3 regions of the Rahnella sp. CFA14(1/10) genome follow, and region 2 is predicted to be linked to each of the others. Evidence: predicted binding sites of a transcription regulator. Region 2 holds the regulator's gene; each other region holds the start of a gene.

Region 1 (3,211 bases), on a different contig from region 2:
ATCAGTTTTCCGTCGCCGTGCTAGGCCTTTCCCTGGTGCAATCAGCCTATACCGCAGAGATCATTCGTGGCGGGATTTTGGGCGTAGAACACGGCCAGCACGAAGCCGCCGCCGCGCTGGGATTACCGGCCTACCGCCGCACATTTCGCATTATTTTGCCGCAGGCTTTGCGTTCAATTCTGCCAACCGGTTTTAACGAAGTGATCAGCCTGGCGAAAGGCACATCGATTGTTTACGTCCTGTCGATGCCGGAACTGTTTTACACCGTGCAGGTGATTTACAACCGCACGCAACAGGTGATCCCGTTGCTGATGGTCGCTACCGTCTGGTATCTGCTGATCACCACCGTGCTGTCGGTTTTACAGTATTACGTCGAACGTTATTTCTCCCGCGGCACTGTGCGCCAGGTCGCTCCAACCCCCTTGCAGCGCCTGCGTCAGTGGCGCGTCGCCCGTTCTTAATAAAGGGAAAGCACTATGTCTGAAGCCTTTGATTTATTCGTTAACCGCCCAAGGGAAGCCCCGGTTGAACAGCTGTTCCCGCGCAAACCTCAGGCAGCCACCGTCGGGCGTATAGAGATCAATAATCTGAGCAAGTACTACGGCGCGCACAAAGCGCTGGATAACGTCAGTCTGAGCATTGAACCCGGCACCGTGACCGTGATCCTCGGCCCGTCCGGTTCGGGAAAATCGACACTGTTGCGCACGATTAATCATCTTGAGCGCGTCGACGAAGGTTTTATTCAGATCGATGGTGACTACATTGGTTACCGCCGCAAAGGCGATACACTGTATGAGCTGAAAGAGCGCGCCATCCTCAGGCAACGCAGACACGTCGGTTATGTATTCCAGAATTTCAATTTATTCCCGCATATGACGGTGCTGGATAACATCATCGAAGCGCCGGTAGTTCACGGCCTGATGAGTCGCAAAGACGCCATCATCCGCGCCGGTGAACTGCTCGACACCGTCGGCCTGCGTGAGAAAGCCCACGCCTGGCCGCGTCATTTGTCCGGCGGACAGCAACAACGTATCGCCATTGCCCGCGCGCTGGCGCTGAATCCTAAAGTCATGCTGTTTGATGAACCGACATCGGCGCTCGACCCTGAACTGGTCGGCGAAGTGCTGGATGTAATTAAGAAACTGGCGCAATCAGGCGTAACACTGGTGGTCGTTACTCATGAAATCGGCTTCGCGCGCCAGGTCGCGGATCAGGTGGTATTTATGGTCGATGGTCGCGTCGTTGAAAGCGGCGCTGCCGAACAGGTGCTGGAACGGCCGGTTCACGCCAGAACCCAGGCTTTCCTGGAGAAGGTGCTTTAGCTGCCACACACATGTGACAAAGGTTTTGCTTTACTCCTTCCCCGGCAAACACTGCGCGATTTTGTTTTTGCTCCTTCCCCTCTCACGAAGGGAAGGAGTGTGGGTTTGATGGCAACTCATACAATTACACCACCATTAATACCCCACCCCAACCCTCCCTTTCGCAGGGGAGGGAGCTTTGCGGCTGTCGCTGTAGCGCGCCAAACAAATCGTGACACATTGTCATGTGAAATTAGATCGCGAATTGTCCCCCCTATTTTCCCCGTTTACCAAACGTCATTTTGGAATACACTTCATTCCTAAATTTCATACTTCGTTTTGTGGCACAGATCACATCTTAATTGTATGATGAATACATTATTCAACTGGGTGAAACACCATGGGCACCTCAATCTCTCTGGCATTCCAATATATCCGGGCGTTTATTCTGATTTATCTCTGTTTATTCGCCGGGAATGCGATTTCATCTCTGTTACCGCTCACCATTCCCGGCAGCATCATCGGCATGCTGATCCTGTTTGGTCTGCTTTCCACACAAATTTTGCCGTTCAAATGGGTTAAACCGGGCTGCAATATTCTGATCCGCTATATGGCGTTGCTGTTCGTGCCTATCGGGGTCGGGGTCATGAATTATTATGCGCAACTGCGCACGCAGTTCGGGCCGCTGGTGGTGTCATGCCTGGTCAGTACCCTGGTGGTGTTGCTGGTTGTCGCCTATTGCTCCCACTATATCCATGGGGAACGCGGTGTGGTGACGGATAAAGGGGAGGATAAAAATGATTGATATTTTGTGGTCGCTGCCGCTGACGCTGGTGGTTTTTTTCGCCACCCGCAAATTAGCCACCAGGCTTAAAATGCCCCTGCTCAACCCGTTGCTGATGTCGATGGTGGTGATTATTCCGCTGTTGCTGATCACCCATATCCCTTACGCACGTTATTTCGCAGGCAGCAAGATCCTCAATGACCTGCTGCAACCCGCTGTCGTGGCGCTGGCTTTCCCGCTGTACGAACAGCTGCATCAGATCCGTGCCCGCTGGAAATCCATCATCAGCATCTGCTTTATCGGCAGTGTGGTAGCGATGGTGACGGGGACCGCGATTGCATTATGGATGGGTGCAACGCCAGAAATTGCCGCATCGGTATTACCGAAATCGGTCACCACACCGATTGCAATGGCCACCGCGCAGTCGATTAATGGCATTCCGGCCATCAGCGCCGTATGCGTGATTTTCGTCGGGATCCTCGGCGCGGTCTTTGGACACACGCTGTTGAATATTCTGAAGATCACCACCAAGGCCTCACGCGGACTGGCGATGGGCACCGCATCACATGCACTGGGCACCGCCCGTTGTGCAGAAATGGATTATCAGGAAGGCGCATTCAGCTCACTGGCGCTGGTGATTTGCGGGATTATTACTTCCCTGCTCGCACCTTTTCTGTTCCCCGTATTACTGGTCATATTTGGCTAAACAGTTTGGCGGCGGCTGTGTTTGCCCCTGTAAAATAAAATGCCCTGCCCGCAAGCAAGCAGGGCATTTTATTAACCTTCGTTCTTATCAGGTACGGGATTTCCCCCGGCAGCAGGCACACTGATGCGCACCGGCCGGGCTTTTTTAACCTCAGCGTTCGCCACCGGTGCCAGTAGCTTGTCAGGGCTACAATCGCGGATAACCTTTCCGTTCTTCATCACCAGTACACGATCAAAATACTTCAGCAGGTAACGTCGGTGAGTGACCATTAACAGCGTTTTTCCCGCAACAAAATGCTCCAGATTGTCAAAAATTCGCTGTTCCGTTTGTTCATCCAGACAGGACGTCGGTTCATCCCACAAAAAAACTTTCGCATCACTGCTCAGGCTGCGTGCCAGCAGTAATTGCTGATTTTGTCCT
Region 2 (3,211 bases):
CGATCCGTAAGGCACGCGATCTCGGGCGCCACATCAGTTATTTCGGGCCGGAAGCCAATGACTTTGGTTTGCTGGAAAAAAGCTTTATCGAATATGGCAAAACCGGCACCGGCCGTTCACGTAAGTATTTGCATACTTATGACGAAGCGGTTCCCTATAATCAGGTGCCGGGCACGTTTACGCCATGGCAGGCGTTGCCGGAACCAACGGATATCTTATTCTATGAAGGCCTGCACGGCGGTGTAGTGACAGACAAAATTGATGTCGCCGCCCAGGTCGATTTGCTGGTCGGCGTTGTGCCTATCGTTAACCTGGAGTGGATCCAGAAACTGGTGCGCGATACCGGGGAGCGTGGCCATTCACGTGAAGCAGTGATGGATTCCGTCGTGCGTTCGATGGATGATTATATCAGCTACATTACGCCGCAGTTTTCCCGCACCCACATCAACTTCCAGCGTGTGCCGACTATCGACACCTCAAACCCGTTCGCAGCAAAAGCCATTCCGTCACTGGATGAAAGCTTTGTGGTGATCCATTTCCAGGGACTGGACGACATCGATTTCCCCTATCTGCTGGCAATGTTGCAGGGGTCATTTATCTCGCACATCAAAACGCTGGTGGTACCAGGTGGGAAAATGGGGCTGGCAATGGAGCTGATCATGGCGCCACTGGTGCAGCGCCTGATGGAAGGTAAGAAAATCGAGTAAACTTTATTCCGCTGCAATCACTTCAAAGCTGTGGGTGATGGTGGCCGCTTTACCCAACATCAGAGACACTGAACAGTATTTTTCGGCAGAAAGGCTGACCGCACGTTCAACAATCTTATCGGTCAGATCCTTACCGGTGACGATAAAATGCAGATTGATATGCGTGAACAGACGCGGCGCTTCTTCGCGGCGTTGTGAAGTCAGCTTCACTTCACAATCACGCACGTCATTACGGCCTTTCTGTAAAATAGATACCACGTCAATTGCACTGCAGCCGCCTGCGGACATCAGTAACATTTCCATCGGGCTTGGGGCTTTATCGCCCGCGTTACCATCCATTGAAATCTGATGACCCGACGCTGACTCACCTAAAAAGGTCAGCCCTTCAACCCATTTGACACGTGCGTGCATGAACTATTCTCCCGGTGAATAAACTTTTAGAAATCTGCTCTCAGAGTACCCTTTAGACCAAAATCTGGCAACGTAACCCGATCGCCATCATGCTGAAGCGAGACAACAGAAGACAGCATCTCAAACCTGTGCTACAAACAAAGCCGAAACATACTTTCCAGTAAATTGCGGTGACGGTTTTTGCGGTTTAAGAACAGAACCCACGGTGTTAACAGCAATAAACAGGCTGTTGCACTCCGACATCCGCTTGCAGCATTTCTGGGGAGTTATATGCTGAAAGGGCGCTTTGGATTTGAAGTGCCATACAGGGAACTCTGAGCCCTGTGATTTTGGGCAGCGATAACAACAGAGGATAATAGCTAATGGTTCTCGGCAAGCCACAAACAGACCCGACTCTTGAATGGTTCCTGTCTCACTGTCATATACATAAGTATCCTTCTAAAAGTACGCTGATTCACCAGGGTGAAAAAGCCGAAACGCTTTACTACATCGTGAAAGGGTCAGTTGCTGTCCTGATTAAAGATGAAGAAGGCAAGGAAATGATACTGTCCTACCTTAACCAAGGTGACTTCATCGGTGAGCTGGGACTCTTCGAAGAAGGTCAGGAACGTAGTGCCTGGGTACGTGCTAAAACTGCCTGTGAAGTGGCTGAAATTTCGTATAAAAAGTTCCGCCAGCTGATTCAGGTTAACCCGGATATTCTGATGCGTCTCTCCGCGCAGATGGCCAACCGTCTGCAAGTGACGTCAGAGAAAGTCGGCAACCTTGCCTTCCTCGACGTAACCGGTCGTATCGCTCAAACGTTGCTCAACCTGGCTAAACAGCCTGATGCAATGACCCATCCGGACGGGATGCAAATCAAGATTACCCGTCAGGAAATTGGCCAAATCGTCGGTTGTTCACGTGAAACAGTCGGACGAATCCTCAAAATGCTGGAAGATCAGAGCCTGATCTCCGCACACGGGAAAACGATTGTCGTTTACGGCACACGTTAATCCCTCGAAAATTGGCGCGGCAGAATACTGTCGCGCCTTTTTTATGGGCTAAGCTTTACCCATGACGTTATGGCGAAAACTGTTTTACCATCCTGAAGTGAATTACGCGCTGCGCCAGACGCTGGTGTTGTGCCTGCCTGTTGGCATTTGCTGGCTGTTTGGCAACTTGCAAATGGGTCTGCTGTTTTCCCTCTGCCCGGCCTGCTGTAACATCGCCGGTCTGGATACCCCGCACAAACGCTTTTTCAAACGTCTGATCGTCGGCGGTTCACTGTTTGCCGTGAGCAGCATTCTGCTGCAACTGATGCTGGAAAACTGGCACGTTCCGCTGCCGCTGATCATGCTATCGCTGGCGTTATTGCTCGGCGTTACCGGTGAAATCAGCCCGTTACATGCGCGCCTGTTACCCGGCGCGCTGGTAGCCACTATTTTCACACTGAGTATGGTCGGCGTGCGCCCGATGTGGCAGGCACCGGTGCTGTTCGCAGCAGGCACAGCCTGGTACGGGGTGTTTAACTGGGTGTGGTTTCGTATTTCGCAAGAACAGCCTATGCGCGAAACGCTCAGCCAGCTTTATCTGCAACTCGCGGATTATTTCGAGGCCAAGTACAGTCTGCTGACGCAACATACCGATCCCGAGACGGCGTTGCCGCCATTACTTACCCGTCAGCAGCAGGTTATCGACCTGATTGCCCTGCTTTATCAGCAATTACACATGCTGCCACAACACGGACATCATCATCACCATAAGCGACTGTTTCAGCTTTTTCAGGTTGCTCTCGATTTGCAGGAGCACATTACCGTCAGCCTGCATCAGCCGGAGGAAGTACAGAAACTGGTTGAGGAAAGCCATGCAGAAGCGGTAATCCGCCGCAATGCGCAGGTGATTTCCACCCGTCTTCGGGTGATTGCCGGCGATATTCTTTATCACCGTTTATCTGAGCGCTTTACCATGGCCAATGAGCTGGCTGCGCTGGAGAAAATCGCCGCGCGTAACCCGGACAATCCGGTTGGCCAGTTTTGTTATTACCATTTCAGCCGCATTGCGCGCCTGCTGCGGACCCAGCGCCCGTTATACCGGCGCGATCTGATGAGCAC
Region 3 (3,211 bases), on a different contig from region 2:
CCGTAACCCCGATAATTTCTTTGCTGAAACCGAGCAAGCCGCGTTCCATCCCGGACATATTGTGCCGGGCATAGATTTTACCAATGATCCGTTGTTACAGGGGCGTTTGTTCTCTTACACCGATACGCAAATCAGCCGTCTTGGCGGGCCAAATTTCCATGAAATTCCGATCAACCGGCCGACATGTCCTTTCCATAACTTCCAGCGTGACGGTATGCACCGCCAGGATATTGATACTAATCCGGCAAACTACGAGCCGAATTCCATCAACAATAACTGGCCAAGGGAAACGCCTCCGGCAGCATCCGGCGGCGGCTTTGAAAGTTATCCTGAGCGTATTGGTGCAGAAAAAATTCGTCAGCGCAGCCCGTCATTTGCCGAATATTATGCCCATCCGCGCCTGTTCTGGCTGAGCCAGACAGCGGCGGAGCAGGATCATATTATCGGGGCCTTCTCATTTGAATTATCGAAAGTGGCGCGGCCTTATATCCGCGAGCGGGTGGTGGATCTGTTGGCGCATGTTGATCAGACGCTGGCGCAAAAAGTGGCGAAGAATCTGGGTATTACCCTTTCCGCAGATACTCTGAATATCAAACCGCCGAAGCCGGTGAATGGCCTGAAAAATGATCCGTCGCTGAGTTTGTATGCCAGCGGTAAAGGCACGCTCAAAGGACGTCAGGTGGCAATATTATTGGGGGAGGGCGTGAAAGCGGCAGATGTTCTGGAAACGTTGCAGGCGCTTCAGGTCGCAGGCGTCCATCCTAAACTGCTGGCCAGTCATTTAGGCAATGTAACTGCCGATGATGGCTCCACGTTGCCGGTTGATGCAACCTTTGCCGGGGCGCCTTCCATCACCGTGGATGCGGTGATTGTTCCGCACGGACATATCGATGCACTGCTCATGAACGGCGATGCGCGGCATTACGTGCTCGAGGCCTACAAGCACCTGAAAGTCGTAGGCCTAAGTGGCGATGCACGCCGCTTCAAATCACTGCTGGGGTTGACGGATGACGTGCCGGAAGAGGGCATTGTCGAAGGTGAAAAAGCGGAGGGAGCATTACTGAAAACGTTCCTGAAAGAAATGCTCAAACACCGGATCTGGTCACGCAGTGCGTTGGCAGAGGCTGTGCCTGCCTGATTTGCTGTAGCTGGAAAGCAGGCAACCTCCGGTAACGGAGATTGCCTGTTCAGGTTTCAGTGAAATGCACCTTTATTTTGTGATGAGTGTCACAAAATAAATGTATGCGCAATTCAAGTTGTTACATCATAGTGACGACCGTCACGAAATAACGCCACAATGTTGAGTACAGTTGCCGGGTGTTCCTCCTGCCAATAAATGACCTTACACACCGAGGAGTTTGTTATGTCTCAGCCCGAAGTTTTCCATCTTGGCCTGGCCAAAAAAGATTTAAACGGCGCGTCGCTGGCGATTGTTCCCGGCGATCCTGAGCGCGTAGAAAAAATTGCCAAACTGATGGAGAACCCGGTTCGTCTGGCCTCCCACCGCGAATTTACCTCATGGCGTGCTGAGCTTGATGGCAAATCTGTGATTGTTTGCTCAACCGGTATCGGCGGGCCTTCTACCTCCATCGCAGTGGAAGAACTGGCACAGCTGGGGATCCGTACTTTCCTGCGTGTCGGCACAACGGGTGCGATCCAACCACATATCAATGTCGGTGACGTGCTGGTCACGACCGCTGCCGTTCGTCTTGATGGCGCGAGCCTGCACTTTGCGCCGATGGAATTCCCTGCGGTAGCCGATTTTGCCTGCACTACCGCGCTGGTTGCGGCGGCAGAAGCCGTGGGAGCCGCGACACACATTGGCGTTACTGCATCTTCTGACACGTTCTATCCGGGTCAGGAACGTTATGACACTTACTCCGGCCGTGTTGTCCGTCGCTTCAAAGAATCGATGAAAGAATGGCAGGAAATGGGCGTCATGAACTACGAAATGGAATCCGCGACTCTGCTGACCATGTGTGCAAGCCAGGGTCTGCGCGCCGGGATGGTTGCCGGTGTTATCGTGAACCGCACGCAGCAGGAAATCCCTAATGCAGAAACCATGAAAAAGACCGAAAGCCATGCGGTGAAGATTGTTGTCGAAGCGGCCCGCAGACTGCTTTAGTCCCTGTAAAACTAAAACAACCACATCTTATCAACGGGCCTCTGACGGCCCGTTTTTTTGCTCTGTTAAGCAGATCTGTTAAGGTCATGTTAGTAATCCATCTGGAATAATTGATGTATTCCCTTCCGGATCTCTGACACAAGGAACTGCATTTTTGACTGTTCACGACCTTCTTGAGTACACCACTACCTTCATTCGTGCCCATCAGGTGTGGGCTGCGCCGATCGTTTTTTTTCTGGCCTTTGGTGAATCGCTGGCATTCCTTTCCCTGCTGCTTCCGGCAACGTTTATCTTGTTGGGGCTCGGTGCGCTGATTGGCGAAACCGGCATACCGTTCTGGCCCATCTGGGCAGCCGCCGCTGCGGGGGCTTTCCTGGGCGACTGGCTTTCTTACTGGATTGGTGCCCGTTATCAGGATCGTGTTGGCAATTTCTGGCCTTTCTCCCGTCATCCGCAAATGTTGGTTCGGGGGCATGCTTTCTTTGAAAAATGGGGCATGCCGGGGGCCTTTATCGGCCGCTTTTTTGGCCCGCTTCGCGCCGTTGTGCCACTGGTTGCTGGCATCTGCGGTATGCCGCAAAAGTATTTCCAGATTGCGAATGTGACCTCGGCACTTATCTGGGCTTTCGGCATTCTGGCACCCGGTGCGTTTGGCATTCAGTGGCTGAGCCGCTGGTTTTAAATCCTGCCCTCTGTCGTTGCCCGTCGCAAGGGGGCAAATACAGAGAAATTCCTTTTTGGAAGACGTCTCGCAAAGGTTCAATGCAACAGAAAATAGACTGGACATCCATACAGCCTGACATTACCTTGGCCGCAAGAGACTTGAAGAGGGAAATCACGTGGATATCAGCATTCTGACTGCCCTGGGGGCAGGGTTAATTGGCTTACTCTTAGGATGGCTGATTGCCAGTTTGCGCCAACAGCAACAACAGACGGAGTATGAAACGCAACGCCGTTTGCTGGAACAATCGCTGGAACAGCTTAAAACGGAAAATGATACGCACAAAATCGAGCGGCAATCAGGCCAGCAGCAACTGCGTGAAGCTGAACTTGAGCTGCGAAAACTGCACAGTCTGCAGGCGGCCA

Evidence for each region. Region 2 encodes CRP, which controls carbon source genes, mostly activating them, when cyclic AMP is high. Its sites were predicted from a motif close to ATGTGANNNNNNTCACAT; they were not measured.
Region 1: the regulator CRP is predicted to act here: its motif matches at 1,641-1,658, upstream of EVX52_RS18135 (CidA/LrgA family protein).
Region 3: the regulator CRP is predicted to act here: its motif matches at 1,216-1,233, upstream of udp (uridine phosphorylase).

Annotation. Positions count from the first base shown of each region.
Region 1 covers NZ_SEWS01000009.1:67,952-71,162, forward strand. Annotated here, with positions in the region: gene EVX52_RS18125 (amino acid ABC transporter permease) at 1-461, shown strand, start outside; gene EVX52_RS18130 (amino acid ABC transporter ATP-binding protein) at 477-1,322, shown strand; gene EVX52_RS18135 (CidA/LrgA family protein) at 1,702-2,106, shown strand; gene EVX52_RS18140 (CidB/LrgB family autolysis modulator) at 2,099-2,791, shown strand; gene EVX52_RS18145 (peptidase domain-containing ABC transporter) at 2,863-3,211, opposite strand, start outside.
Region 2 covers NZ_SEWS01000006.1:14,907-18,117, forward strand. Annotated here, with positions in the region: gene EVX52_RS13075 (phosphoribulokinase) at 1-707, shown strand, start outside; gene EVX52_RS13080 (OsmC family protein) at 711-1,118, opposite strand; gene crp (cAMP-activated global transcriptional regulator CRP) at 1,481-2,113, shown strand; gene EVX52_RS13090 (YccS/YhfK family putative transporter) at 2,175-3,211, shown strand, end outside.
Region 3 covers NZ_SEWS01000013.1:106,918-110,128, forward strand. Annotated here, with positions in the region: gene katE (catalase HPII) at 1-1,138, shown strand, start outside; gene udp (uridine phosphorylase) at 1,364-2,125, shown strand; gene EVX52_RS22560 (DedA family protein) at 2,280-2,807, shown strand; gene rmuC (DNA recombination protein RmuC) at 2,965-3,211, shown strand, end outside.